One region of the Nocardiopsis sp. SBT366 genome, then DNA from elsewhere that is predicted to be linked to it. Evidence: predicted binding sites of a transcription regulator. Region 1 holds the regulator's gene; the other holds the start of a gene.
What was found. Region 1 encodes LexA, which represses DNA repair genes until DNA is damaged. Its sites were predicted from a motif close to TCGAACANNTGTTCGA; they were not measured.
Positions count from the first base shown of each region.

Region 2: the regulator LexA is predicted to act here: its motif matches at 2,020-2,035, upstream of uvrA (excinuclease ABC subunit UvrA).

Region 1 covers NZ_LAVM01000002.1:10,780-25,840, forward strand. Annotated here, with positions in the region: gene nrdR (transcriptional regulator NrdR) at 1-430, opposite strand, end outside; gene lexA (transcriptional repressor LexA) at 1,040-1,771, shown strand; gene ADX84_RS00835 (alpha/beta fold hydrolase) at 1,821-2,912, shown strand; gene ADX84_RS00840 (hypothetical protein) at 2,931-3,602, opposite strand; gene ADX84_RS00845 (hypothetical protein) at 3,599-4,216, opposite strand; gene leuS (leucine--tRNA ligase) at 4,299-6,794, opposite strand; gene ADX84_RS00855 (long-chain fatty acid--CoA ligase) at 7,074-8,657, shown strand; gene ADX84_RS00860 (hypothetical protein) at 8,729-8,923, opposite strand; gene ADX84_RS00865 (carbohydrate ABC transporter permease) at 8,946-9,842, opposite strand; gene ADX84_RS00870 (carbohydrate ABC transporter permease) at 9,888-10,787, opposite strand; gene ADX84_RS00875 (sugar ABC transporter substrate-binding protein) at 10,848-12,134, opposite strand; gene ADX84_RS00880 (hypothetical protein) at 12,289-12,774, opposite strand; gene ADX84_RS00885 (cyclopropane-fatty-acyl-phospholipid synthase family protein) at 12,959-14,245, opposite strand; gene ADX84_RS00890 (FAD-binding oxidoreductase) at 14,333-15,061, opposite strand, start outside.
Region 2 covers NZ_LAVM01000092.1:3,209-18,269, reverse strand. Annotated here, with positions in the region: gene uvrA (excinuclease ABC subunit UvrA) at 1-1,755, opposite strand, end outside; gene ADX84_RS21875 (TerC family protein) at 2,103-3,122, opposite strand; gene ADX84_RS21870 (glycosyltransferase family 4 protein) at 3,519-4,601, opposite strand; gene murJ (murein biosynthesis integral membrane protein MurJ) at 4,598-6,208, opposite strand; gene ADX84_RS21860 (hypothetical protein) at 6,205-7,215, opposite strand; gene ADX84_RS21855 (copper transporter) at 7,212-8,372, opposite strand; gene steA (putative cytokinetic ring protein SteA) at 8,369-9,541, opposite strand; gene recN (DNA repair protein RecN) at 9,721-11,433, opposite strand; gene ADX84_RS21840 (NAD kinase) at 11,482-12,408, opposite strand; gene ADX84_RS21835 (TlyA family RNA methyltransferase) at 12,518-13,318, opposite strand; gene ADX84_RS21830 (hypothetical protein) at 13,349-13,528, opposite strand; gene ADX84_RS21825 (membrane fusogenic activity family protein) at 13,589-14,278, opposite strand; gene ADX84_RS21820 (SCP2 sterol-binding domain-containing protein) at 14,464-14,814, shown strand; gene ADX84_RS21815 (DUF1015 family protein) at 14,844-15,061, shown strand, end outside.

The DNA.
Region 1 (15,061 bases):
GGCTCGCGATCTCGGCCTCGAAGTCGGCGAGGCTCTCGAACCCACGGTAGACGCTCGCGAAGTGCAGGTAGGCGACCTCGTCCAGGTCACGCATGGGACCCAGGATGGCAAGGCCGATCTCGTGGGCGGGCACCTCGGCCACACCCCGGCCGCGGATCTCCTCCTCGACCCGCTGGCCGAGTTTGGCGAGGGCGTCCTCGGAGACGGGGCGGCCCTGGCAGGCGCGGCGCACCCCGGCGATGATCTTGGTGCGGCTGAAGGGTTCGGTGACCCCGGACCGCTTGGCCACCATCAGCAGGACGGTCTCCTGCGTGGTGAAGCGTCGCTCACAGACGGGGCAGGTCCTGCGGCGCCGGATGGCCGCGCCGTCGTCGGTGGACCTGCTGTCGATCACCCTGGTGTCCGGATGACGGCAGAACGGACAGTGCATCCCGGTTCACCTGGCTTTCCTGTACCCGACCAACAACCCTGGAGGTCTACTTAACCACAACTTATTGACCACAGCCCCCATGTCAACACCAGATGTTGTGGTCGAACCTAGGCGCTGGGGCGGACACCCGCAACCCTGCCGACGGCGTGTCCCCAAACCCTGGAACAGGGGCGGCCGAGGAACGGGGTTCGAGGAGGTGGAAACGGGGATGTGCGGCTCCGGGAGCCGAATCCAAGGATAAGGGGGCGCGGGCGCGCGGCTCGACGCCCGCCACACCTCGGCGCCGACCGAATTCCCCCCTCTCCCGCGAGCACGGAGTGGCGGCGGGGCACGGCGAGACGAACCCCATACCGGATCGCACATTCCCCGGACAACGGCCACGGCGCGCGTGTACACACATAAGTCCGGACCCCCGGAAATCGGGGCGCGAAAACACAATGCGAAATCCCCACGCGCCCTCGTCCACACGTTCTCGAACGCTTGTTTGATATCACCGTGTGCAACGACTAAAGTTGACCTTGATTTCACACCGGCTTCGCCGTCCGGTCCGCGTGGCCGATCCGGCCACACACAGGCCCTGACCGAACCGAACACCGAGGAGGCCCGGCCGTGCCGGAGGAGAACCCCGGAGCCGTCGGCTCCGGACCCACCACCGTTCTTTCGCCCGTCGGCGACCCGGGCCCGTCCGGGTCCGACACCCCCAAGCTCACCGCACGTCAGCAGAGTGTCCTCAACTGCATCCAGCGCTACGTCCGGGAACGGGGGTACCCGCCGTCCATCCGGGAGATCGGCGACACGGTCGGCCTGTCCAGCCCCTCCAGCGTGGCGCACCAGCTCAAGGTGCTCCAGCGCAAGGGCTACCTGCACCGGGACCAGAACCGGCCGCGCGCCGTGGAGCTGCGCACCCCGGGCCGCGAGGCCTCCCAGACCCTCACCCAGGAGGAGCTCACCGCCGACTCCACCCGGGCGGCCTCGGTGCCGCTGGTCGGTCGGATCGCCGCCGGTGGCCCGATCCTGGCCGAGGAGGCCGTGGAGGACGTCCTGGCGCTGCCGCGCCAGCTGGTCGGCGAGGGCCGTCTGTTCATGCTCACGGTGGTCGGTGACTCCATGATCGACGCCGCGATCACCGATGGTGACCTGGTGGTGGTCCGTCAGCAGCAGACCGCCGAGAACGGTGACATCGTCGCGGCGATGCTGGACGACGAGGCCACCGTCAAGGTGCTGCGCCGGGAGCCGGACGGGCACGTGTGGCTGATGCCGCGCAACGACGCCTACGACCCCATCCAGGGAGACGAGGCCACCATCCTCGGCAAGGTCGTCACGGTCATGCGCCGGGTCTGAGCCCAGGTCCCCGAGCCGGGGGTGGTGGGCGTGCCGATACGCTGAGGGTGTGTCGACACCTGCCTCCGCCCCCGTGTCCCCTTCCCCGAGCCGACCCCGCGCCGCCCTGGCCTCGGCCCTGGTCGCCGGGGCCCTGCTGGTCTCCGCCTGCGCGCCCAGCGACGGCGACGGGCCCGCGCTGCCCGGTGCGGCCGGGCAGGAGCGCGAGGTCTCCTTCGAGGGTGGCGGGTTCACGGTGCCGGGCACCTTCACCGCTCCCTCCGGCGCCGGTGAGGGCTCCGTCCCGGGGGTGCTCATCGTCTCCGGCAGCGGTCCCACCGACCGGGACGGCAACGGCGCCGCGCGCCCGGAGGCCAACACCAACCTGAACCTCGCCCGGGTGCTGAGCGGTGCGGGTGCCGCTTCGCTGCGCTACGACAAGTTCGGCAGCGCGGACCCGGCGGACATGAGCGAGGCCGAGGAGGAGGCCCTCGACCAGCCGGTCGACCCCCTCGTCTTCGACCGGCAGATGGCCGCCGCCTACACGGAGCTGGTCGCCCAGCCCGAGGTGGACCCCGAGCGCACGGTCATCCTGGGCCACAGTGAGGGTGCCCTGTACGCGCTGCGCGCCCACGAACTCCTCGACGCCGAACCCGCGCTGGTGCTGGCCGCTCCGCCGGGCACCCGCATGCTGGACCTCATCGACCGCCAGGTGTCCGAGCAGATCCGCACCGCCGAGGCCCAGGGCGGCGTCGGCGAGGTGACCGCGGCGCAGATGCTCTCGGACCTGCGGGCGGGCCGGGCCGCCGTGCGCGCGGGCGGGGAGCTGCCCGAGAGCGACGCCACGGGGTTGTTCGACGAGAACAGCGCGGACTACCTGACCTGGATCGACTCCTTCGACCCCGTGGAACTGGCCGAGGGCCTGCCCGGGGACACCCCGGTGCTGGTCCTGTGGGGCGACCAGGACGCCCAGGTGAACGAGGAGGAGGTCGACCGGCTCATGACCGGCCTGGACGGCGCCGAGCGGGTGGACCTGTCGGGGGTCGACCACATCCTGCGCGAGTACGACGACTCCCCCGGGGCCGCCGCCCTCGACGCGGACCGTGCCTTCTCCCCCGACGTCACCCCGGCGCTGGAGGGGTTCCTCGACGGTCTCTGGTAGCCGACCCGGAACGATCCGCTAGTCGTCCGCGGGTGCGGGCAGCTCGTCGACGACGGCGCGGGCGAGGAGCTCGGCCTCCTCGGCGGCGGCCTCACCGTCCATGGAACCGATCGCGTCGTAGTCGGTGGCGGCGGTGTAGCAGGACTCCACGTACAGGTTGGAGACCCGCACACCCACGCATCCCACTTCGAAGGCGCCGTCCTCGACCCACGTGAGCGCCTCGTCCCCCAGGCCCTCCACGGGCTGGGTGTCGTTCTCCCCGGCGGTGGAGCGCAGGGTCTCGGCGGCGGTCTCCACGCCACCCTCGACCGGGGCGGCGACCAGGACGAGGGTGGCGGCGGACGGCACGGAGGCGCCCGCTCCCTCGGGAGTGGCCCAGCGGCACTGCCAGCCCGCCCCGAAGGGGTCCTGGCCGGTGCCGACGGTCTCCTCGATCTCACTCTCGTAGCCGGGCACCGACTCCTCGAGGGTCTCGGTCTCACCGATCCCGCACTCGGGCGCGGCCTCGAACTCGCCCAGTTCCACACTGTCGCGCAGCAGGTACCAGGTGAGCCATGCGGCGAGCGCCAGCACGGCCAGGATCAGGACGACGAGGAGGGTGACGGCCAGTCCCCGGCTCTGCGGCGGGGTGGCTCCGGGGTCCTCCGACTGCGCGAAGGCGGGCGGGGGCCCGGAGTGGGGGGTGCTCACAGGGCCTCTCCCAGCTGTTCGGCGAAGGCGACGACGGTCTCGCTGGCGCGGTCGTAGGACACGGGGTCGTCCTCGTCCATGGCGCTGTAGGAGACGCGGACCAGCAGGTTGTCGCTGTGGAAGGCGAGTTCGGCGGTACCGGGGACCTGGCCGCGCCAGACCTCCGCCTCGGCGCCGGATCCCAGGACCACGGAACGACCGCGAGCCGGGGCCATCGCGGTCTGGGCCCGGGAGGCGGACTCGTCGCCGGTCACGGCCGGTTCGGCGGAGGCGTCGGTGAAGCGCGCGGACAGGTCCACCCGCAGCACACCCTGCTCCTCGGCGTCGAGTCCGGCCGTGGTCCACACGCACTCGGTGCCCTCGCCGCCCGCGAGGGGGCCGCCGTCGTCCGTTTCCAGGACGGCACCGGGCAGCGCCTCGGTGATCGCCTCCTCCGGGACCACGCCGCACGGTGGCGCCGTGGTGTGGGCGTCACCGCCCCGGGGTTGGTCCGGGTCGTTCCCCGTGAACCAGAGACCGCCTCCGACGGCGGCGGCGGAGACCGCCACCGTGCCCGTCACCACGATCGCCGCCCGCACCCAGGGTCTGGGTCCGGAACCCGTCGCAGAGCCCACCCGGCCACCGCCTCCCAATCAGTTGTCACGCCCAAGGTAGAGGGCGGTGGTCGCCAGCGCGACCACCGCCCCGTGCGACGGATCAACCGACGACGATGTTCACCAGCTTGGGCGCGCGGACGATCACCTTGCGCACGGTCTTGTCACCGATGAAGCTCTGGGCCTTCTCCGAGGCCAGGGCCAGGCGCTCCAGCTCGGCGGCGTCGATGTCGGGGGACACCGACAGCTTGTCGCGGACCTTGCTCTGCACCTGCACCACGCAGGTGACGGACTCCTGGACCAGCAGCGCCGGGTCGGCCTCGGGCCAGTTGCCGACGGCCACCGAGCCGCTGTGGCCCAGCTTCTCCCAGCCCTCCTCCGCGACGTAGGGCGCGAACAGGGACAGGGCGACGGCCACGAACTCAGCGGCCTCACGGACGGCCGGGTCGGCGGCGCCGGGACCGGAGTCGATCGCCTTGCGGGCGGCCGAGACCAGCTCCATGCAGCGGGCGATGGCGACGTTGAAGCGCTTGTCCTCGACCAGGGCGGTGATCTGGTCGATGGAGCGGTGCGTGAAGCGCCGCAGATCGGTGTCGCCTGTGGAGAGGTCCGTTCCGGGAGTGCTGCCCGCACCGGCCTCACTCATCACCCGATAGGCGCGGTTGAGGAACTTCTGCGCGGCGACCACGGACACGTCCGCCCAGTCCACGTCCTCCTCGGGCGGGGAGGCGAAGAGCATGGTCAGCCGGACCGCGTCCACACCGTAGGCGTCGATCTCCCTGCCCAGGTCCACGCCGTTGCCCAGCGACTTGGACATCGCCCGGCCCTCGTTGATGACCTGGCCCTGGTTGGTCAGACGGCGGAAGGGCTCGGTGAAGCCGACCATGCCCATGTCGTACAGGACCTTGGTGAAGAAGCGCGCGTACAGCAGGTGCAGCGTCGCGTGCTCCTTGCCGCCGATGTAGTGGTCGACGGGGCCCCACTTGTTCACCTCGTCGGTGTCGAAGGGGGCCGTGTCCAGGTGCGAGGAGATGTAGCGGAGGAAGTACCAGGACGAGTCCACGAAGGTGTCCATGGTGTCGGTGTCGCGCTCGGCCGGACCGCCGCAGGACGGGCAGTCCACGTGCAGCCACTCCTTGGCGGCGGCCAGCGGAGAGATGCCCTTGGGGGCCAGCTCGGCGCCCTGGAGGTCGGGCAGGGTGACCGGCAGCTGCTCGTCGGGGACGGCCACCTCGCCGCAGGAGGGGCAGTGGACGATCGGGATCGGGGTACCCCAGTAGCGCTGGCGGGACAGCAGCCAGTCGCGCAGGCGGAAGTTGACCGTGGCGTCGCCGGTGCCGCGCTCGCTCAGGATGCCGATGATGCGCTCGATGGCGTCGGTCTTGGTCAGGCCGTCGAGGGGGCCGGAGTCGCGCAGGACGCCCTCGCCCGCGGCGGCGACGCCGGTCTCGGCGGGGTCGGCCTCGCCGGTCTCGACCACGACCCGCACGGGCAGGTCGAAGGCGAGGGCGAAGTCGAGGTCGCGCTGGTCGTGGGCGGGCACCGCCATGACGGCGCCGTGGCCGTAGCCGGCCAGTACGTAGTCGGCGGCCCAGACGGGCATGCGCTCGCCGTTGACCGGGTTGACGGCGTAGCGGCCCAGGAACACGCCGGTCTTGGGACGCTCGGTCGTCTGGCGTTCGATGTCGGAGAGCTTGGCGACCTCGGAACGGTAGTCCTCGAAGGCCTCGCGCTGCTCGGGCGCGCACAGCTCCGCGGCCAGGTCGGCGTCGGCTGCCACCACGAAGAAGGTGGCGCCGTAGAGGGTGTCGGGCCGGGTCGTGTAGACGGTGACCGGCTCGTCGCGGCCCTCGATCTCGAAGCGCACGTCGGCGCCGGTGGAGCGGCCGATCCAGTTGCGCTGCATGGCCAGGATCTCGTCCGGCCAGCGGCCGCCGTCCAGCTGGTCCATGTCGTCCAGCAGACGCTGGGCGTAGTCGGTGATCTTGAAGTACCACTGGTTGAGGGCGCGGCGCTCGACGTCGGCTCCGCAGCGCTCACACCTGCCCTGCACGACCTGCTCGTTGGCGAGCACGGTCTGGTCCTGGGGGCACCAGTTGACCAGGCCGTCCTTGCGGTAGGCCAGCCCGCGTTCGAAGAAGCGGGTGAACAGCCACTGGTTCCACTTGTAGTACTCGGGGTCGCTCGTGTGCAGACGGTGCGACCAGTCCAGGGCCAGGCCGTAGCGGCGCATCGAGGAGGCCTGGGTCTCGATGTTGGCGTACGTCCACTTGTAGGGGTGGTCGTTGTTCTTGATGGCCGCGTTCTCGGCGGGCAGGCCGAAGGAGTCCCAGCCGACCGGGTGCAGGACGTTGTCGCCCCGCTGGAAGCGGTAGCGGCCGATCACGTCACCGATGGCGTAGGCCTCCGCGTGGCCCATGTGCAGGTCACCGGAGGGGTAGGAGAACATGTCGACGATGTACGAGCGGGGGCGGGTGTCCCCCGGGTCCGTGTTGGCCTCGAACGGAAGCTCGGCGGCCCAGCGCGCCTGCCACTTGTCCTGGAGGGCGCGGGCGTCGTAGGTGTCGCCCGTCGTCTGGTCGCCGTCTACCGCTGTCATCGCTGAGTGTTCCTTAGCCGGTTCTGGGTGTGTTGCCTTCAGGTTAGCGGCTGCGGTACACGGCCGAAGACCGGTTTACCGCCGTCCGGGACGGGACCCCGAACAGGGCTATTCTCACGGAGGGTGACCAGCGCACCGGTGGTTTTCCGGACCCTGCGCCCCTCCACACCGACCGCCCGGTTTGTTACTCTGCCGTCAAAGTGGCGCAGAACACGCGATCCAGGTCACACCTGGCATTCGTTTCACCTGTCCGGATTCACATGTCTGCGGGAGGCCCCCATGTTCAACCTGTCCGTGCTCCTTGAGGACGGCGCCCGTTCCGCGCCCGAGAAGGAGTGCCTGGTCTTCGGTGACACCCGGCTCAACTACGCGATCACCGACATGATCGCCAACCAGGTGGCCAACCTCCTGGTCTCCAGGGGCGTACGTCCGGGCGACCGTGTCGCGCTGGCCAGCCCCAACCTGCCGTACTTCCCGTTCGTGTACTTCGGCGCGCTCAAGGCGGGGGCCGTGGTCGTCCCGCTGAACGTCCTGCTCACCCCGCGCGAGATCGCCTACCACCTGGAGGACTCGGGCGCCAAGGCGCTCTTCGCCTTCACCGGAACCCCCGACCTCCCGCTCGGGCAGCGTTCCCTCGAGGCGTTCGGCCAGGTGGACGGCTGCGAGATCTTCGTGGACATGCCGGCCACCGCGGGGGCCACCGAGTCCGCCATCGAGGGCGTCGAGACGATCTGGGCGGCCCTGGCCGGACAGCCCGGCACCTTCGAGACCGTGCAGTCCGGGGCCGACGACACGGCCGTCATCATCTACACGAGCGGCACCACCGGCAAGCCCAAGGGCGCCGAGCTGAGCCACAACAACCTGATGATGAACGCGGTGGTCGCCTCCAACCTCGTCAACGCGCACCCCGACGGCCGCGACGTGTCCCTGACCGTCCTCCCCCTGTTCCACATCTTCGGGCAGACGGTGATGCTCAACGCGTCGCTGTACCGCCACGGCACCATGGTCCTCATGCCCCGCTTCGACGGGAACCAGGCACTGGAGCTCATGCAGAAGGAGGGCGTCACCGGGTTCGCCGGTGTGCCCACCATGTACTGGGGTCTGCTCAACGCCGCCCAGCAGGCGGAACCCGGCAAGTACGACCTGGAGGCCATCGCCCGCAACGTGGTCGACGCCGTCTCCGGTGGTTCGGCCCTGCCCGGCCAGCTCGCCGAGGACTTCACCAAGCTCTTCGGGGTGGGGATCAAGGAGGGCTACGGCCTGTCCGAGACCTCCCCGGTGGCCACCTTCAACAACCCCGCCACCGGCGCCAAGACGGGTTCCATCGGCCGCCCGGTGTGGGGTGTGGAGATGAAGCTGATCGACCCCGAGTGGAACGAGGTCGTCAGGGAGGGCGACAAGGAGCCGGTCGGCGAGATCGCGGTCCGCGGGCACCTGGTCATGAAGGGGTACCACGACCGTCCCGAGGTGAACGCCGAGGTCATCAGAGACGGCTGGTTCCGCACAGGCGACATCGCCCGCCGTGACGACGACGGCTTCTACTTCATCATCGACCGGTCCAAGGACATGATCATCCGTGGCGGCTTCAACGTGTACCCCCGTGAGGTCGAGGAGGTCCTGATGACCCACTCGGCGATCAGCCTCGCCGCGGTCGTGGGCGTCCCGCACGAGTCGCACGGCGAGGAGGTCAAGGCGTTCGTGATCCTCAAGGAGGGCGCGGAGGTCTCCGCCGAGGACCTGACCGCGTTCGCCCGCGAGAGGCTGGCCGCGTACAAGTACCCGCGCCAGATCGAGTTCCGCTCGGAGCTGCCGATGACCTCCACCGGCAAGATCCTCAAACGCGAACTGCGCGACGCCGGGTGAGTGTCGGGGTGGGGGAGGCCGGGCGTCCGGTCTCCCCCACCGCCTCTCGGCCACGGGACGAGAGGCCCCCGTCAGGCGTGCGGAGTCCAGTGGGCGACCAACCGTCCCACCCCGTGTTCCACGTTCCTCCACGAACCCGAGAAGGTCAGCACCGCGATCGAGGAGGTCGGGAACCCGGACCGGTTCATCCGGGGCAGCAGGTCGCCCTCGGCCTCCCCGGCCAGCGCGTCGGCCAGGCCGTGCACGCCGGGGTTGTGGCCGACCACGACCAGGTCCGCGACCTCGCGGCTACCCCTTGACGGCTCCCTGGACGAGCCCGGAGACCATCCAGCGCTGTACGAGGACGAAGAACACCATCACCGGGATGGTGATGATCGTGGAGGCCGCCATGACGTGACCCCAGTCGTTGGCGTACTGCCCGAAGAACTGACGCAGACCCACGGCCACCGTGTAGTTCGAGCTCTGCGTCATGAAGGTGAACGCCAGCACGAACTCGTTCCAGGCGACGATGAAGGAGAAGATCGCCGTGGCCACCAGGCCGGGGGCCACCAGGGGGAACAGCACCTTCCAGAACATCTGGGGCCAGGTGGCGCCGTCGATGTAGGCGGCCTCCTCGACCTCCTTGGGGACCGCCGCGACGAAGCCGCGCATCATCCAGACCGCCAGGGGCAGTGACAGCGCCACGTAGACGATGCTCAGTCCGATCACCGTGTTGAGCATCTGGAGGTCGCGCACCTGGATGAACAGTGGGATGACCAGCGCCTCCAGGGGCACCATCTGCACGATGAGGATCATCACGAGCACGGCGGTACGGAACCGGAAGCGGAAGCGCGCCACCGCCACGGCCGCGAGCATCGACAGCACGCACGCGAAGGCGACGGTGATTCCGGCGACGGTCAGCGAGTTGCGCAGGAAGGTGCCGAAGTTGCCCTCGGTCATGACGTAGACGAAGTTGTCGAGCGTGAACGAGGTGGGCAGCAGCGCCCCGGTCCCGGAGGTCGAGCTGTCCGAGAACGCGCTCATCAGCATGAAGTACACGGGGAACAGGGTGAAGAACAGCAGCACGCTCACCCCGGCGGCCTTGCCGACCACGCGCCAGAGGCGAAGCGCTCCGCCCCGGCGCCTGGAGGCCCGTACCCGCGCCTCCCACTCGCCGGAGGGCGTGTCAGCGGTGTGCGTGTCCATCGGACCTCCTCGTGGGGGCGGGGTGCTGACGGCGTGCGGTGAGGGTCATCTGATCTCGTCCTCCCGGAACAGCGCGCGCAGGTAGACGACCGTGATCCCCAGCAGGAGCAGCGTGAGCAGGGCCGCGATGGCCGAGCCCATGCCGAAGTCGTTCTGTCCGAAGGAGCGCACGTACGCCCACACGCCCAGGTTGAGCATCTGGGAGCCGCCGACGTCGCCGCCGGGCATCAGGTAGATCTGCGCGAACACCTTGAAGTCCCAGATGGTGGAGAGCACCGTCACCACGGCGAACACCGGGCGCAGCGTCGGGAACGTGACGTGCCAGAAGCGCTTCCACGCACCGGCTCCGTCGATCCGGGCCGCCTCGTGCAGTTCCTTGGGGACCGTGAGCAGTCCGGCCAGGACCGTGACGGCGACGAACGGGAAGCCGCTGTGCACGATGTTGAGCGTCACGATCGCGTAGAACCAGAAGCGGTCGGCGAACCAGTTGTATCCGGAGGGCTCGATCAGGCCCAGGGATTTCAGTGCCTGCGCCACGACCCCCTGGTCCACGTCGAAGATCCAGATCCACACGTAGGTGCCGCTGACGGCGGGCATGGCCCAGGCCACCATCACACAGGAGACCACGATGACCCGTGTGAGGGGCTTCAGGTTGGCCAGCAGCAGGGCGACGAGCGTGCCCAGGACCACCGTCGTGACCACGGCGACCACTGCGAACACGACCGTGTTGACCAGGACGACGCGCCACAGGTACGGGTCGGTGAGCAGCGTGACGAAGTTGCCCAGACCGACGAAGTCCGACTCCCCCGAGACCAGGTTGCGCAGCTTGAAGTCCCGGAAGGACAGCCACACGATCCGGCCGATGGGGAACAGCAACAGGACGCCGATGACCCCGAGCGGGGGTACCAGGAGCGCCCAGGGCAGGAGGGCGCGCCGCCCCCGCATTCCCAGGAGCGGCGCGCGTCGGCCGCCCCTGGGCGGCCGGACCGGTGTGGCGGGTCGCAACTAGTTTCCCTCGTTGAGGATGGTCTCGATGGACTCGGCGGCGCGGTCGGTGGCCTCCTCCACGGTCGCTTCACCGTTGAGGATGTCCTGCTGCATGCCGACGATGATCCCCTCGGCCTCGACCTGCGACCAGGCGGGGACGGCCGGGGTGCTCTTGCCCGCCTCCAGCAGCTGGACGGCGAACGGCTCGACCAGCGGGTCACCGGATTCGGCGTAGGCCTCGATCTCCGCGACACCCGCCGGGAAGAAGCCGCTCTCCTCGCCCCAGCGGTCGAAGAACTCGCCCTGGGTGAGGAGGTCGACGTACTGCCAGCCGGCTTCCTCGTTTCCGGTGCCCTCGAACACCGACAGCAGGGAGCCTCCGGCGAAGGAGTCGGTGTACCCCTCCTCCTGGCCGGGCAGCACGAACGCGCCGAGCTTGCCCTCGAGGTCCGGGTTGGACTCGATGATGGCCTTCGGGTTGGAGCTGTTGGAGATGGCCATGATGGCGTCCTCGTCGGCGAGGGACTCCATGACGTCGATCTCGTTCCAGTTGACCGCGCCCGTGGTGGACAGGCCGTCCTCCAGGGAGAGGTTGGTGAAGAACTCGACCCCGGCGCGCCCCTCCGGGGAGTTGATGGTGGAGGTCCAGGTGCCGTCGTCCTCCTGGACCGCGACCTCACCGCCGCCGCCCCAGACCCAAGGCATGACCGAGTACTGGGCCTGGCCGGGCACCGGGAAGCCGATCATGCCGTCCTCGGCCTCGGCGAGGTCGGTCGCGGTCTCGCGCAGTTCCTCCCAGGAGGTCGGCTCCTCGTGGCCGTGCTCCTCGAAGATGTCCTTGCGGTAGATGATCGAGCGGATCGACGCGTACCAGGGCACCCCGTAGGCGGCGTCGTCGATGACGCCCATCGAGTACATCTCCTCCTGGAACCGGGAGGGGTCGTCGATGTACCCGGAGAGGTCGTGCAGGGCGCCCGCGTCGGCGAACTCCGGGGTGAAGGTGGTGCCCAGTTCGACGACGTCGGGCACGGTCCCACCCGCGATGGCCGTGGAGATCTTGTTCTGGGCGTCGGCCCAGGGCACGAACTCGACCTGGACGTCGACCCCGGTCTGTTCGGTGTAGGCCTCGTTGACCGCGTCGAAGAAGGCGCTGGCGTCCGGGTTGGTGCCCTCCATGATCCACACCTGGAGGGCGTCGGTGGCTCCGCCGCCGCCGCCACCGCCGCCACACGCTGTCGCCGCAAGCGCCAGGGTCAGTGTGGCTGCGGGGAGGGTGACGTACTTGTGTGCTCGTCTGCGGGCCATCGGCTCGCCTCCCGTTCCTTTCGAGGGTCCCGTGAGGGTTGGTAGGAAACCTACGTAAAGAAGGACGACTTGTGAAGTAAACCACTGCCACTTGTGTCTGACCTGTTAGGCGGGCGGTTCCGGACGGCGATCGCGAGCGGCCCGACGGGCGCGGTCAGTCGCCCAGTCCGGTCACCTGGCGCAGGGTCGACACGAGTTCGGCGCGCTTGTAGACAGCCAGTCCGATGGCGGCGCAGAAGGCGGCGAGCATGTGCACGAACACCATGCGATCGCCCTGGGCGAGGCGCTCGGCCGTCTCCTCCTCGCCGATCGAGTGGGCCTCCCACGCGGTGGATACGGCGAACTCCAGCTCCGGCGGCAGCATCTCCGCGACCGTGCGGGCCACGGCCTCGCGCGAGTCGGCGGGCTTCCACACCACGCCGGTCTCCTGGACGCGGCGGCCGAGGAAGGCCGCGATCACCCTGAGCTCGGACTGGACGTCGTCGACGTCGTCCGCCGCCCGGGGGATGACCCGGTCCAGTTCCTCGCGGTTGTGGTCCACGTAGGCGCTGATCAGCGCGATCGCGGTCTCCCTGACGTGGTCCGGCAGGTCGTGCTCGGGTGTCGGGTCGCTGTGGGGCGCGTTGTCGTCGGAGGACACGGGGTGGGTCCCTTCAAGCTGCTGGGTCTGATGGCTCCATGATGCCGCCTCGGCGCCGTTCCGTTGCGCAGGCCGGGGCCGGGCGCGGGGGTGTCCGCGCAACGCGAACACCCCCGGCTGAGACGGCCGCGACGAAGCGTCCGTCGCGGTGCTGGTCGGCCGATCGGGCGGCCGTCCGTGGGCGTCAGTAGTCCGGGCGCAGCGGCAGGTGAGCGTCGGTGCCGTCCAGCTTCACTCCCAGGATCTGGTGGAGCTGCACCACGTCCCGCTCGAAGCCCAGCACACACCCGGCCATGTAGAGCCGCCACACTCGCGCGGTGCCCTCCCCGACCTCGGCGACGGCCTTCTCCCAGTCGCGTTCGAGGTTGGCGCCCCAGTGGCGCAGGGTCAGGGCGTAGTGCTCGCGCAGGTTCTCCTGGTGGCGTATCTCGAAGCCCGCGTCGTTCATGGCGGTCTGGATCTGGGCGGGGCCCTCCAGCTCGCCGTCGGGGAAGACGTACCTGTTGATGACACCCTTGGTGTTCATGGGTTTGAGGTTGTTTCGGGGACGGGTGATGCAGTGGTTGAGCAGTCGCCCCCCTGGCACCAGCTTGGCGTTGAGCGAGGCGAAGTAGGCGTCCAGGTTCCGGGACCCGATGTGCTCGGTCAGCCCGATGGAGCTGATCCGGTCGAAGCTGCCGTCCGGCACGTCCCGGTAGTCCATGTGGCGGATCTCGGCGAGCCCGGTCAGCCCCTCCTGGGCGATCCTCTTCGCACCCCACTCCGCCTGTTCCTTGGACAGGGTCACGCCGACCGCCCTGACCCCGTGCTCACGCGCGGCGTGGCGCACCATGCCACCCCATCCGCAGCCCACGTCGAGCAACCGCATGCCCTTCTCCAGGCCCAGCTTGCGCGAGACCAGGTCGTACTTGCGGAACTGGGCGCTCTCCAGAGCGCCGTCGAAGGAGCCCACCCGATCCGGGGCACCGTCCTCCTCGTCGAAGACCGCGCAGGTGTAGGTCATCGACGGACCGAGGACCATCTCGTAGAACTCGTTGGAGACGTCGTAGTGGTGGTGGATCACCTCGGCGTCGCGCTGCTTGGAGTGCCGCATCCCCCGCCCCAGCAGGGTTCCCTGACGCATCTCCTGGGGCGGCGGCGCCACCCGGTTCACGAACTTGACCCAGCCCACCGAACCCACGATGGCGAGGAGGTCGCGGGCGGACACGTTGACACCCTCGGCGAAGGTGAAGTCCGCCATGTGTCTGAGCGCCGTGTACAGGTCGCCCTCCAGCTCCAGGTGGCCGGAGACGTAGGCGCGGGTCAGGCCCAGGGCGTTGGGCGACTGGGCCAGGTAGTTGACGGCCACCGGGGTCCGTACGTTCACCGCGACCTCACTGTCGGGGTCCCCCGCGGAGCTGCCGTCATAGGCGGTGAACCGGATGGGCGCGTCGGGTCCGACGACACGCTCGAAGATCTCTGCAAGCCGCATGCTCATGTCCTTTTTCCCTCCCGTACGCGGCCCCTGCCCACAGGTCGCCGCCCGGCGGTGCTGTCGACTGCTCGGCGAATGGGTGACTCAGCCGTTGCGTACGCACTTGGCGTACAGGTCAAGGAGCCGACCCTGGGGGTCGTAGGTCTCCTTGAGGCCCGCGTAGTCGGCGCCGTTGTAGAGCGCCCAGAAGTCGTCCTCCGAGTAGAAGGAGTCCGAGTACAGGGACTTGTGGCCGCCCAACCGGGTGACCTCCTCCTCGACCCTGCGGTTGTGGTGGCCGCGGCGCTGGCCGGGTTCGGTGTCGACCAGACCCCAGAACCCGAAGTTCACGTAGAGGCGGTCGTTCTCCAGGGGGTAGAGCGGCCAGACGTGCTCGTCGTCGGCGAGCCCGGCGCGGCGGGGCTCGCGGAGCCGGAGCGGGCACAACCACATGGGGGTCATGCCGATCTCCGCGTGGTAGAAGTCCAGGAACTCCGCCCCGCGCTCCACTCCGACCTCGATGTCCTGGATGAGGGGTTCCTGTTGCGGGCGGCCCCGGTAGTGGTTCAGGAGCCGGGAGAAGTCGGTGCGCCGGTCCCAGGCCACCAGCCTGCGGTAGACGTCGGAGCGCTTGAGGGAGCGCGGCCAGAACGGTCGCACGAACCGGTTCTGGGTGCCGAAGGCCCGGGAGCACCAGAACCAGTCGGTGTCCCAGCGCCACAGGTAGTCGTGCACGGTGAGGTAGTCGCCGGGGCCCGTGGAGCCGTCCTCCGGGTCGGCGTAGCGCGGGATCGAGCGGTAGTAGACGTCGTTGCCCGTGTAGTCGCCGGTCCA
Region 2 (15,061 bases), on a different contig from region 1:
CAGTTCGTCCACGATGCCCGAGACCACGACGTGCCCGCCGTGCTCGCCGGCGCCGGGACCGATGTCCACGACCCAGTCGGCCGCGCGGATGGTGTCCTCGTCGTGCTCGACCACGATGAGCATGTTGCCGATGTCGCGCAGGCGCTGGAGGGTCTCCAGCAACCGGGCGTTGTCACGCTGGTGCAGGCCGATGGAGGGCTCGTCCAGGACGTACAGCACGCCCACCAGGCCGGAACCGATCTGGGTGGCCAGGCGGATGCGCTGTGCCTCGCCGCCGGAGAGCGAACCGGAGGAGCGGGCCAGGCTCAGGTAGTCCAGGCCCACGTCCAGCAGGAATCCGAGCCGGGCGTTGATCTCCTTGAGCACCTGGGCGGCGATGACCATGTCGCGGTCGGAGAGCCGGAGCCCGGCCAGGAAGGCGGCGCTGTCGCCCAGCGCCATGGAGGCCACCTCGGCGATGGACTTGCCGCCCACCGTCACCGCGAGGACGACCGGCTTGAGCCGGGTGCCGTCACAGGTGGGGCAGGGCACCGAGCGCATGTAGCCCTCGAGGCGCTCACGGGTGTGGTCGCTCTCCACCTCGGAGTGGCGGCGCTTCACCCAGGGGATCACGCCCTCGAACTCGGTGTAGTAGGAGCGGCTGCGCCCGTACCGGTTGCGGTAGCTGACGTGCACCTGGGTGTCGTGCCCCTCCAGGATCGCCTTGCGCGCGCGGCGCGGCAGCCGCTCCCAGGAGGTGTCGGTGTCGAACCCCACGGCCTCGCCGAGCGCCTTGAGGATCCGCTCCCAGTAACCGCCGTTGGGGCCGCCCGACCAGGGGGCGATGGCGCCCTCGGCCAGGGTCCGCTCGGGGTCGGGGACCAGCAGGTCCGCGTCGACCTCCATGCGGGTGCCCAGACCGGAGCAGTCGGGGCAGGCGCCGTAGGGCGCGTTGAAGGAGAAGGAGCGCGGTTCGAGCTGCTCGAAGGAGAGGTCGTCGTAGGGGCAGTAGAGGTGTTCGGAGAAGACCTTCTCCCGCTCGGGGTCGTCGGCCTCCAGGTCCACGAAGTCCAGGACGATGGTGCCGCCGGCCAGCTTGAGCGCGGTCTCCACCGAGTCGGTGAGCCGCCCGTTGGCGCCGGGCTTGACGCTGAGCCGGTCCACGACCACGGCGATGTCGTGCTTGTCGTAGCGGCCGAGCTTGGGCGCCTCGTCCAGTCGGACCGACTGGCCGTCGACGACGGCACGCGTGTAGCCCTTGGACTGGAGGTCCTTGAAGAGCTCGACGTACTCGCCCTTGCGTCCGCGCACGACCGGTGCGAGCACCTGGAAACGGGTGCCCTCGGTCATCTCCATGACCCGGTCGACGATCTGCTGCGGCGTCTGCCGGGCGATCTCTCGGTGGCACTCCGGACAGTGCGGAACGCCCACGCGGGCCCAGAGCAGGCGCAGGTAGTCGTAGACCTCGGTGATGGTGCCCACCGTGGACCGCGGGTTGCGGCTGGTCGACTTCTGGTCGATGGAGACCGCCGGGGACAGGCCCTCGATGAAGTCCACGTCGGGCTTGTCCATCTGGCCCAGGAACTGGCGGGCGTACGCCGAGAGGGACTCGACGTAGCGGCGCTGGCCCTCGGCGAAGATGGTGTCGAAGGCGAGCGAGGACTTGCCCGAACCTGACAGGCCGGTGAACACGATCATGGAGTCGCGGGGCAGGTCCAGCGACACGTCCTTGAGGTTGTGCTCCCGTGCTCCACGGACCACGAGTTGTTCGACCATCGAGTGAGACATCCTTCGGCTCTGACGCACAGGACGCGGACCACGTCTCAGTGACGTCGGTGGACCCGTGTATGGCTTCGCGTTGAGGCGGTCGCGGACCCCTCGGGGCCGCCGCGGCTCCGGAATCGGGCCGCTCAGGAGATGTCGGGGAGTGGTGAGACGACTCCCCGTTCGACAAGACTAACGATCACCCGGGGCCGTTTCTTCCGCCGCGCGAAAATGGTGGCGCCCCGACGCGTGAGCGCCGGGACACCACCACTATAAACGAACAACCGTTCGAACGATGCTGGTTTCCACAGTTCCCGGGACCGGGCCCCGGGGTCGTCCGCGGACGGGGTGGTCCGGGGTCAGGAGCGGTCGGCCCTGTCCCGGTCCTGCCCCTCGAGCTCGGCCTGACGGCGCTGGTCGATGCCGGACTTGACCAGGCTGCCGACGATGGTGACGGTCATGATGCCCAGGATGACGGTGAGCGAGGTGCCGATGCCGATGTCGACGACGTGCACGCCGTTCTCGTGCAGGGCGTGCAGGATCATCTTCACGCCGATGAACACCATGATCGCGGACAGGCCCCAGCTGATGTAGGCCAGGCGGTCCATCAGTCCGGCCAGCAGGAAGTACAGCTGGCGCAGACCCATCAGGGCGAAGGCGTTGGCGGTGAAGACGATGTAGGCGTCCTGCGTGAGGCCGAAGATGGCCGGGATGGAGTCGACGGCGAAGACGAGGTCGATGACACCGATCGCGACGATCACCAGCAGCATCGGGGTCACGTGGCGGCGGCCGTCGAGCTTCACGGTGAGCTTGGCGCCGTGGTAGTCCTTCGTCACGGGCCAGAAGCGCTTCACCAGGCGCACGACCGGCGTCTGCGTGAAGTCCTTCTCCTCGTCGTCGCCCTTGACGTGGTCGCGGACGATCTTGTAGCCGGTGTAGATGAGGAAGACGCCGAAGAGGTAGAAGACCTCACTCCAGGCGTTGATGACCTGCGCGCCCAGCACGATGAAGAAGCCGCGCATGATGATCGCGATGACGATGCCGACGAGCAGGACCTCGTGCTGGTACTTCTTCGGGACCGCGAACGCGGTCATCAGAAGGTAGAACACGAAGAGGTTGTCGATGCTCAGGCTCTTCTCGGTGACGAACCCGGCGAAGTACTCGGCGCCCGCCGTCGGGTTGCCGAAGTACATGACCCCGAACCCGAACACGATGGCGATACCGATGTAGAAGACGGCCCACCAGGAGGCCTGCTTGATCCCGAACTCCTTGGGACCCTTGGTCTTGCTCCACGGGTGGTCGACGATCACGAGATCCAGGGCGAGGATCAGCACCATGGCCGCGATGGTGGCGGCCCACACCCACAAGGGAACGTTCACGGACGGATTCTCCTCCGGTTGGTGCGCGCGAGCGTTTTGCACGCACGGCGAATAACCGGAGGTCTCTCCCGCTCACGTCCGAAGAACGTGAACCGACGGAACCGGGAGAACGTCGTTGTACTCCGTGATGACGGCACCGCCGCGACAGGGATACTCCCCTCACGTGGTGAAGCAGGCGCGTAGAGCGCACCAGAACAGGTTACGCCATCCGAGCCAGTACTCAGCATGACATCAGAATCCTCTCTGAGGAAGTCACCCGCGCGGCGGTACCCACCACTCCCCGGAGACACATCATCCGCACCCGCCGGACATCCCGCTCCACGTGTGACCGCACGGTCCCGCGGGCACCGTCCACGGGGCGCCCCTGCCGCGTCCGGGGACCCGGAACCGGGACGGTCACCAGGGCGCCACCGACTTGTACACCGCGCACGCCGCCTCCACCGCGTCCTCCTCCGAGGGCAGCCTCAGCGCCGCCTCCCGGGAGCGGGCACGCAGATCGGCCGCGAGGTCAGGGTCGTCCAGCACCCGGCCGACCGCCGCCGCGAAGGCCGCGGGATCGCCGGGCGGCACCATCAGCACCGTCCCCGCGTAGAGGTCGGGGATGCCGCCCACCCTGGTGGAGACCACCGGCAGCCCGGCCCGTAGGGCCTCCATGATGACCAGCGACGGCCCCTCCCAGTGGCTCGTCAGGCAGAAGACGTCCGCCGCCGCCAGCAGGTCCGCCACGTCGCCCCGGTGCCCGAGCATGCGCACGTCCACCCGCATCTCCGCGGCGGAGTCGTGCAGTTCCCCCCACAGCGGCCCGTCCCCCGCGATGGCCACCACGGGTTCGGGGACCCGGTTCGAGATCGCCGGGGTCGCCGCCAACAGGGTGTCCAGCCCCTTCTGCTCAGCGAGCCTGGCCACCGTCATCAGCAGCGGACGGCCGGGCTCCACGGCCAGGTCCGCCCGGGTCTCCTCCCGTCCCTTCAACGGCGTGCCCGTCTCCGGGGCCGCCACCACGGCCATCCGGGCGTCCTTCGCCCCGGCAGCCGAGAGCCTGCGCACGAGGTCCCCGGAGACCCCCAGGACCACCTCCGCGCGGTGGGCCACGATCCGCTCGAGCACGGGGTAGACCGCGCCGAGGACTCCCCCGACCACGGGCGGCGCGTTGTGCGCGGTGACCACCAACGGCCGCGCCCCCGCCAGCGCGCACAGGGCCCCGGCCCGCAGTCCGTGAGCGTGCACCACGTCCGCCCCGCGCAGCAACGAGTGCAGGCGCAGCACCACCCCGGGATCGCTCGGGGACGGCGAGGGCCCGATCGGCACCGGGGAGAAGCGCATGCCCAGCGACGAGAACCCGAACTCCCGATCGGCCGAGGGCGGTCCGACCACCGCCACACGGAACCCCCGGTTCACCAGCCCCTCACCCAGCGAGCGCACGTGGCGGCCCACCCCGCCGCTGACCGTCCCCACGACCAACGCGATCCTGCCGTTCACCGTGTTCCCCTCCCTCGTTCGCGAATGTTCCGAGCACGGTCCGCCACCGTGCGCAGCGCGGAGCGGTCCACCAGGACCGCCACCGCCCCGAAGACCGCCATCGCCGCGGACCCCGCGGCGACGGCCACGAGCGCCGTCCACCAGATCCCGTCCCCCGGGGGCCCCGCCAGCGCTGTGGCGACCCACCGCCCGGCCAGCCATCCCGCCGCGCCCGCGACCAGCGCCGCACACAGCGACCGGACCAGGCCGGACAGGGACGCGGCGCCGTGGACCCGCGCCACCCCCGCACACAGCAGGGCGGCGGCCAGGCTGAGCCCCACGGTGCTCGCCGCGCCCAGCCCCGCGATGGACCACCCCGGGGGCAGCGCCCACACCAGCCCCACGGCGCACGCCATCACCACGAGCCAGCCCACGACCTGCGCGGTGGCGGCGGAGCGGCCGTGGTGGGAGGCGTACAGCGCCCGGCTGAGCAGCGCCACCAGGCCGAACCCCACCACCCCCGGGGCGTAGGTCGACAGCGCGCGTTCCAACGGTGCCGGCTCCACCTGGGCGAAGACCGCCGCGAGCGGTGCGGCCGCCGCCGCCAGGGCCGTGCCCACCCCCGCGGTGATCACCACGCAGGCCCGCGCGCTGCCCGAGAGCAGCCGGGCGAAGCCGTCCCGGTCCTCCTCCGCGTGGGCCACCGCCAGCGCGGTGAACGCGCTGGTCGCGATGGGAACGGCGATCACCCCGTAGGGCAGGGTGAACAGCGCCCACGCGTAGCTGTACAGCACGGAGGCGCCCGCTCCCCCGCCCCAGTTGGCCAGAGCGACCGAGAGCAGCAGGCTCACCTGCATGGCCACCAGGGGCAGCAGCGAGGCCATGGCCAGGGAACGCACGCGGGCGCCCACACCCGGGGGGAAGGTCAGGCGGGGGCGCAACCGCAGCCGCAGTCCCCCGGCGGGGCCCAGCACCGTGAGGAAGAGCGCCACCACCCCGGCGGTCGTGCCCAGGGAGAGCACGAGTTCGGCGGGGATCGGCAGGGTGTCGAGGTCCTGCCGGTGGTCCGCGCCCAGGGGCACGAACACCAGGTAGGCGGCGATGACCACCAGGCTGGACACCAGGGGCGCCAGGGCCGGAGCCAGGAACCGGCGGTGTGACTGGAGCACGCCGTAGAGGACCGCCGCGAGCCCGTAGAAGACGATCTGCGGCGCGAACACCACCAGCATGCGGGCGGCCAGGCCGACCAGAGCGGCGCGGTCGCAGCCGGCCCCCGCGCCCAGCAGCAGGGTCATCGCCGGGACCGAGGCCAGCGCCAGCAGCGCGGCCAACGGCAGGGACAGCAGCAGCACCCAGGTGACCAGCGCGGAGGCGGTGTGCCGGACCTGGTCGTCGTCGCCGCGTTTGACCGCGGCGGCCAGGACGGGGACGACCATGGCGGTCAGGGCTCCGCCGATGACGATCTCGAACAGCACCGCCGGAAGCTGGTTCGCGGTGACGTAGGCGGTGCCCAGGCAGGTGTCGCCGACGGTCTGTGAGAAGACGACGGTGCGGCCGAACCCGGCCAGGCGGGCGCCCACGGTGACCACCGCGATGAGCGCCGCCGCCGTGGCGACCCCGCGCGTCACCCCGGGGCCGGTGAGGCGGCGGAGCGCCGTGCGCGTGGCACTCGCTCCGGCCCGTCCTGGGCCGTCCCCCGCAGTCGTCCCGTTCCGCCCGGCGACTGCGCCCCGGGCGGGTTGTGGTCGGCGGTTCGCCAATCCGGCCCAGCCTCAGCGGCGTCGGCGCGCCCCCAGCGGTCCAGCCTGTTCAACAGCGGCACGCGCTCGATCACCTGGGAGAAGCTGACGCGCTCGCTGGCCAGGGTCAGACCGACCACCCCACCGAGCAGGGCCAGGCGGACCGGTCGGGGCGCGCGGGCGGCGGCGGCCGCGCCCAGGGCGGCACCGAGCGCGTTGGCCCCGGCGTCACCGAGCATCGAGCGTTCGGCCAGGTCGTCGGGGAGCAGGGCGGCCGAGGCGCCCAGCACGGGACCCACCAGCGGTGCGGCCGGTGAGGCGAGCGCGGGGGCCGAGGCCAGCAGCGCGAACTTCACGGCCCGGCCGGGCCGCAGGTCAAGGAGGTTGACGAGGTTGGCGCTGGCCGCGATCAGGGCGCCGTCCACCAGGGTGTCCAGCGGCCCCCGGCGCAGCAGGGAGGCGGCGGCCAACCCCGTGGCGCCGATCCCCGCCATCTTGACCGTCCCGGTGGTGACCTCCCCGTGGGCGAGCGCGCCCAGGTGTCCGCGCAACCCCTTGGCCCGGGCGTTCCCGGCCAGGTCGTCGTAGGCGCCGAAGGACGCCGAGGCCGCCGCGGCAAGGGAGGTGGCCGCGCGCACGCGCGGGGTGAGTCCGGGGACGAGCACACAGGCGGCGCAGACCCCCGAGGCGAGGGCCGGGCCCTCCTGGAGGGTGACGGTGCGGCCCCGGAAGTTGACGCGCCGCCATCTCGGGGAGCGGTCACCCTCACGGTCGAGCAGCCGGTAGGCGGAGCGGGCGGCGAGGGCTCCGAGCACGGCACCGGTCAGCCCTCGGGTCGCCTGTGACATCACGGAGGTGCGCGGCGCGGCCACCGGGGCGGTGCGCGCGGGCCTCATTCTCCACTCCGGGGCGCCCGGCGGCGGGCCTCGTCCTCGTTGCCGGACTCGGCCACCGCCTCGGCTTCGGCGTCGGCTTCGGCGTCGGCTTCGGCTGCGGTCTCGGCCGACTCGACCGGCCCGGGCAGCGGGTCGGGCAGGAAGCCGACCACACCCTCACCGATGCCGTAGGCGGATCCGGAGCCGTCAAGGGAGTCGGCCAGGGCGAGGACGGCGACCACGTCTCCGGTGGAACGCCCGACCACGTCCACGGTGGCGTGGGACGGTTCCTGGTCGCGCGCCAGGGCCACCACGCCGCCGGGGCGGCCCGAGTCGGCTCCCCCGGCAAGGACCGTGGGCCCGACCTGCCGGTGCAGCGCCGCGGTGAGGCTGGTCAGCGCGGTGTTGACGCGTTCGGCGTCCTCTTCGGGGGCGTTGCTGGCGGGGGCCACCACGATCAGGGTGTCGGCCGACGCGGCAGGGGAACCCTCGACCGTGAGCAGGCCGCCCTCGGAGAAGGCCGACAGCACGGCACTGGCGTCGTGGCCCGTCTCCGGGTCCTCCGTGGCCGCACCCTCGGCTTCGGCGTCGTCGTTGTCCCTGCCACGGCCCTCAGTCGCCTCGGCGTCCTCAACCGCTTCGGATTCCTCGGTCGTTTCGGACTCCTCGGCGTCCGCCTCGTCCGGGGCCGCCAGCGCGTGCCCGAGCGCGGTTCCGGCCTTGTCGTAGGGGTTGCCCGAGAGGTCACCCGGATCGACGGCGACCTGGAGCGCGAGTTCGTCGACGAAGGTGGCGCTGCCGCTGTCCAGGAACGCCTCCTCGAACACCACTCGGCCCGCGACGGAGGCGCCGGCCTCCTCCACGCGACCGCCCAGGGCCTGTACGACCTCCTCGTCCGCGCCGGGCGCCGCGACCAGGACCACCTCGCGGTCGAGCAGGCGGTCCTCCAGAACGTCGGCCGCGACGGCGTCGGTGAACTGGTCCGCCCCGGTGTTGAGCAGTTCGGAGTCATCGCGCTCGGCGCGCAGCTCCTCGCTCTGCCCGCGCAGGTCGGCCGTCTCGGACTGGAGGGTGTTGAGCAGCGGGTCCTGGAGCATCGTGGTGCCCAGGACCAGACCGACGGTGAGCGCGAGGAACACCGCGATGATGGACACGAGGTGATAGCGGAAGTCGATCACGTGAACAGCCCCGTCATCCAGTAGACGAACGCGTCCCAGCGCGCCGCGAGAAAGGTGAGATAGACCTGCCCGGCCGGTGAGCTGTAGGCGGCGACCAGGATGGTGAGCAGGCACGCGGCCACCAGGCCGAGCAGTGCCCACGGTGAGATGCGGGATCGGTAGAGGCGGCTCACGCCCTTGGCGTCAACCAGCTTCCCGCCGACCCGGAGCCGGGTGAGGAAGGTACTGGCCATGCCCGACCGGCCCTTGTCGAGGAACTCCTCCAGGGTGGCGTGGGTGCCCACCGCGACGATGAGGCTGGCGCCCGAGCCGTCGGCGAGCATCATCGCCACGTCCTCGCTGGTGCCGGTCGCTGGGAAGACCACCGCCTCGTGGCCCAGGTCGGTGAGCCGCTGGAGGCCGGGGGCGCGGCCGTCGCGGTAGGCGTGCACCACGAGTTCGGCGCCGCTGGTCAGCGCCTGGTCGGAGACGGAGTCGAAGTCCCCGACGATGATGTCCGGCCGGTATCCGGCCTCCATCACGGCGTCGGCTCCGCCGTCCACCGCGATGATCACCGGCCGGAACTCGCGGATGTAGGGCCGGAGGGCGACGATGTCCTCGCGGTAGTGGTAACCCCGCACGACGATCAGGACGTGGCGCCCCTCCATGGAGGTGCCGATCGCGGGGATACCGATGCCGTCCAGCAGGAGGTCGCGTTCGCGTTGGAGGTAGGCCATGGTGTTGGCCGCGAAGGCCTCCAGTTGGGTGGCCAGCCCGGCGCGGGCCCCGGCCATGGCGGCCGCCACGCTCTCCTTGTCCTGACGGACACCCCGGGCGACGACCTCGTCGTCCCGGTAGAGGGTGGCGCCCTCCAACCGCAACCGTTCCCCGTCGCGGACTCGGGTCAGGACCTCGGGGTCGACGTCGTCCACCAGGGGGATTCCCGCGGCCACGATCATCTCGGGCCCCTGGTTGGGATAGCGCCCGCTGATGCTGCGGGCGACGTTGAGCACCGCCGAGACCCCGCAACCCACCAGGGCCTCGGCGCTGACCCGGTCCAGGTCGACGTGGTCGATCACGGCGATGTCGCCGGGTCGCAGCCGCTTGGTCAGGTTCTTGGTGCGGCGGTCCGAACGGACGGGCGCGACCAGCCCGAAGGGGGCTTCCGCTCGCGAACGGCGGAATCGCATTGTGGCTCTGAGCGCATCCGATACCTTCATCGGTGGCATACTGTCAGAAGTCGATCACGGTAAGTTACTACAGTTGACTGGTCGGCGTTTTCTGGGCAAACCACCCCAGGCCGTGACGTCGACGGTGCCCGCGCCCAGGGGGCACGGACACCGCTGCGAACCAGTCCTCGAAACCGGGGTCAGCCAGCCGGGTGGGCGCGCTCCGGATCGGCGTTGTTCATCAGCTCTTCGGCATGGGCCCGACCCAACTCGGAGTCCTCCAACCCGGCGAGCATCCGCGAGAGCTCACGCACCCGACCGTCCCGGTCCAGCCGGACCACGCCGCTCTCCGTCACCAGGCCCTCAGTGGACTTCTCCACGACCAGGTGGGCGTCGGCGAAGGCCGCCACCTGCGGCAGGTGAGTGACCACGATCACCTGCGCCAACCGGGCCAGACGGGCCAGACGTCGGCCGATCTCCACCGCGGCCTTGCCGCCGACACCGGCGTCCACCTCGTCGAACACGAAGGTGGGGACCGGGTCCGCTCCGGCGAAGACCACCTCGATCGCCAGCATCACCCGCGACAGTTCACCACCCGAGGCGCCCTTGTGCAGGGCCAGCGGCGGCGAACTCGGGTGCGGGGCCAGCAGGAGCTCGACCTCGTCGCGCCCGTGCTGCCCGAACTCCTCACCCGTGGTGATGCGCACGCTCACCCGCGCGTGCGGCATGGCCAGCGCGGTCAGCTCCTCGGTGACCGCCGCGCCGAACCGCTCGGCGGCCCCGGAGCGGATCTCGGTGAGCTCGGTGGCGGCCTCGTCCAGCCGCGCGTACAGCTCCTCGGCCTCCGCGCGCAGCCCGTCGATCCGCTCGTCGTCGCCGTCCAGCTCCCCGAGGCGCTTGGCTGCGGTCTCCGCCCAGGCCAGCACCTGGTCCGTGGTCTCGCCGTACTTGCGTGAGAGCTGCGTCAGCAGGGACCGGCGCTCCTGGATCACGGCCAGCCTGGCCGGGTCCGCGTCCACCGACTCGGCGTAGGAGGCCAGCTCGGTGGCGGCGTCGGTGAGGATGTACGAGGCCTCGTCCAGGCGGTCGCCGATGGCGGCCAGTTCCGCGTCGTGGTCGCGCACGGCACCGACAGCCTGACGCGCGGCCGACAGCAGTCCCGCCACATCGGCCTGGACCTCGGCCGCGGCCGGGTCACCGGTGAGCGCCTCGTGCGCGGTGGTCGAGGCCACCCGCAGTCCGTCGGCGTGCGCCAGCCGGGTCTCCTCCGCGAGCAGCTCGGCGTCCTCACCGGGCTGGGGCTCAGCGGCGGCGATCTCCTCCACACCGAAGCGGAGGAGGTCGGCCTCCTGTGCGCGCTCACGGGCGCGCTCGACCAGCTCGTCCAGCTCGGCGGAGACCTCGCGGTGGCGCCGATAGGCGGCGGTGTAACGCTTCATCGCCCTGGCCAGGTCATCCCCGGCGAACCGGTCCAGTGACGAGCGCTGACGGTCCGAGCGCAGCAGGCGCTGCTGGTCGGACTGCCCGTGCACGGCGACCAGGTCGTCGGCCAGGTAGGCGAGCAGGCTGACCGGGGCCGAACGGCCCCCCATGGTGGCCCGCGACCGTCCCTCGGCCGACACCGCGCGGGTGAGGATCAGGACGTCGTCGTCGATGTCGCCCCCGGCCTCCAGCACGCGGTCGGCCACCCGGCCGCCCCGGGGAACGGTCAACCGTCCCTCGACCACGGCGCGGTCGGCCCCCGGACGTACCCGCTGGGGGTCGGCGCGTCCACCGAAGAGCAGTCCCAGCCCGGTCACGACCATGGTCTTGCCCGCGCCGGTCTCACCGGTGACGACGGTCAGACCCGGTGACAGTTCCAACACGGCGTCGTCGATGACACCGAGGCCTTGGATTCGGACTTCTTCGAGCACCGATCCCTCTCCTGATAGTTGACGCCCTTTGCTTGCGACGGCGCTGGATCAGCGTCCGTGTGCGGCCCGTCCCCGCCATCCCGAGACCGGGAGGCCGAACTTGGCCACCAACCGGTCGGTGAACGGCGCGCGGTGCAGCCGGGCCAACCGGACCGGCGTATCGGCACGGGTGATCTCGATTCGTGCTCCCACGGGCAATTCGACCATACGCCGTCCGTCGCACCAGAGCACGCCCGGTGTGGTCTCCGGCAGCACCTCCAGCGCCACCGTCGCCTCGGGCCCGACCACCAGGGGCCGGGCGAACAGGGCGTGCGCGCTGATCGGCACGACCAGCAGCGCCTCCACGTCCGGCCACACGACCGGGCCTCCGGCGGAGAAGGCGTGGGCGGTGGAACCGGTGGGGGTCGCGCACACCACACCGTCGCAGCCCCAGCTGGACAGGGGGCGCCCGTCCACCTCCAGGACCATCTCCAGCATGCGGCGCGAGTCGGCCTTCTCCAGGGTCGCCTCGTTGAGCGCCCAGGAACGCACGGGCGGAGCGCCGTCGCCCCGGCCACCGTTGAAGACGGCCACGTCGAGGGTCATGCGTTCCTCGACCACGTAGTCGTGGTTGACGACGCTGTTCACCGTGGCGCCCAGGTCCTCGCGTTCGGCCTCGGCCAGGAAGCCGACGTGCCCGAGGTTGACCCCCAGCAGCGGCGCACCCGCCGGTCGGGCGAGCTCGGCGGCCCGCAACAGGGTTCCGTCCCCGCCGAGCACCATGACCAGTTCGACGCCCTCGGCGGCACCCGCCGCCTCGACCGGTTCGACCGGGGACAGGACGCAGCCGGAGGCCGCCAGTTCCTCGACCTCGCTCTTGAGCATGCGGACGGTCAGACCCTCCGCGCTCAGACGCGCGTGGACCAACTGGGCACTGCGTACGGCCGCGGGCCGGCCGGTGTGGGCCAGCAGGAGAACGCTGCGTCCGCTGGTCATCGCCGTCCCCTTACGTTCGCTCCCCAGTGGGAAGTCTGGTGCTGACCGGGTGCTCGACCGCACCCGGCCGGGTCACGTTACCGGACTCCTGTGACAGGAGGCCACGCCCTCAGGACGGTCCCTCCTGGATCGCGCGCTCCAACGCGGCCGGGTCCAGAGGGGGCTCACCAGCGCGCATCCACAGGAAGTACTCGACGTTGCCCGAGGGGCCCGGCAGGGGGCTGGCTGTCACGTCGACCACTCCCAGACCCAGCGTGAGGGCGTGCGCGGCCACGTCGGACACGGCCTCGGCGCGCAGCTCGGGCTCGCGGACCACACCGCCCGCGCCCACGCGCTGCCTGCCCACCTCGAACTGGGGCTTGACCATCATCGAGAAGTCGGCGTCGGGCGCCACGGAATCACGCAGGGCGCCCAGGACCAGCTTGAGGGAGATGAACGACAGGTCGCCGACCACCAGGTCGGGACGGGGTTCGCCGACCATCTCGGGGGTGAGTTCACGGACGTTGACCCGCTCCATGACCCGCACCCGGTCGTCGCTGCGCAACGACCAGGCCAGCTGTCCGTAGCCGACGTCGACGGCCGTGACGTGCGCCACGCCGCGCCGCAGCATGACGTCGGTGAATCCACCGGTGGAGGCCCCGGCGTCCAGGGCCCGCCGCCCCTTCACGTCCAGCCCGAAGGCGTCCAGCGCCCCGATGAGCTTGTGCGCGCCACGGGAGACGTAGGCCGGCTCCTCGGAGGGTGTGCGCACCACAACGGGCTGGTCGGTGCCGATCTGGGTCGCGGCCTTGGACGCCACCATGCCGGAGACCAGGACGAATCCGTCCTCGATCAACTCGGCCGCGTGTCCCCGTGAGCGTGCGTGGCCTCGGCGGACCAGTTCCGCGTCGAGCCGACTACGTTTTGCCATGGTCACCTAGGGTACCGGCCGTTCCGGACACTATCGGGGACCCCGGGCGTTCTGTCCCAGCGCGCCCAGTACGCCCGACAACTCCTGCTGGAGCGTGTCGAAGACCGCCACGTGCTCGTGGGTGGGCAGCGTGTCCAGAGCGGCCAACCGCTCCCTGGTCGCACCGAGTGTCCGCTCCGCCAACGCTTCGGCCTGCTCGCTCGGGTCCATCTCTCCCCGTCCCTTCGACCACCCACGCGGGCGCCGGTGCTCCGGCGCCCGGAACGGACTCTACTTCTTGGCGCCCTTGCCCTTGGTGGTGCGCTTGGGGGTCGAACGCGGCCGGGTCGTTTTGGGCTTGCTCCGGGGTTGGTTCGCGGCGGCACCGTCCTGGGCCGTGTCGCCCTCCTTCGAGCCGTCGCCGTCCTCCACGGCCGCGGTCTCCGGAGCCTCGGCCCCGCTCGTCGCGGGCGCGTCGTCCTTACCGGCCGCAGGCTCCTCGCCCTTCGCCTGAGCCTCGTGGGGCTCCTCGATCGCGACGGGCTCCGACTTCTCCTGGACGGGTTCGGGCGCGCCCTCCCCAGGCGCGGGGAGCTCCGAGGACGCACCGCCCCGGGGTTCCAGCACCCGTTCCACCGCGTGGCGGGCCGCCATCCGGCGCTCCAGCTCGGCCACCCGGCGGACCATCCGCTCGTACTCCCCGCGCGGCACCATGTCCATCTGCTCCAGCGCGCTGCGGACCTCGGACCGCACCAGGTCGGCGACGGCCGCCCGGTTGGCCTGGCTGGTCTCGATCAGCTCGCCCGCCAGGGTCTGGATGCTCTGCCCCACCCTGGGCGGGGCCTCGCCGTCCGGTACCGCGACGGGGGTCGACCCGTTGGCGCGCAGCAGTGTCTTGGCGGCGGCCACGGCCTGCTTGCGTGAGAGTTCGGTGAGGCCATTGGCGGCGTCCAGATAGGTGCGTACCGCGTCGACGACCATGATGACTTGCTCCTTGAAGGGACCGCAGGAGGAAAGGGAAGGAGGGCGCGGGAGGGAGGGGCCTCGTGCTCCGGGGGGTTCGACGCCAACGCTACCGGGACCCGGACGCGTGTGACACGCAAACGAGCGAGCTTCCCAGGGTGGGACCACCCGAAGGTCTCGCGCCGGTAGGGCATCATGACCCCATGAGCAGCATCGACGCGTGCCTCGAAGGCATCGCCCGGGCGAACGAGCGCATCCTCGCCAAGCCCCTGGACCGCCGCCGCGCACACATCCGCGAACGCACGGTGCGCGTGGTCGTCCCCGACCTCGGGACGGCCTTCGACATGCGGCTGACCACGAACGGGCTCACCGACGTCACCCCGCGCCCCCTGGACGATCCCGCGGGCACTCCCCAGGTACGGGTGACCGTGTCCAGCGACGACCTGGTGGCCCTCGCCGAGGACCGCCTGGACCCGGCGACGGCCCTGTTCACCCGGCGCCTCAAGGTGGACGCCAGCCTCAGCGACATGCTCCGCCTGCGACGCGTGCTCTGAAGCGGGCCGTCGACGGGTACCTTGCTGGGATGCCTCGCCAACCACTCGTCCTGGCCCCCTTCCGCGGTCTGCGCTACGCGGCCCCCGACGTCGAACGCTTCATCGACGGTGTCTTCGACATCGCCCGGCTGCTGGCCCCGCCCTACGACATCCCCGACGCGGACGAGGCACGCGAGCTCCAACGATCCGACCCCCACAACGCGGCGAGGGTCACACTGCCCTTCGAACTCTCCCGGCACTCACCCGA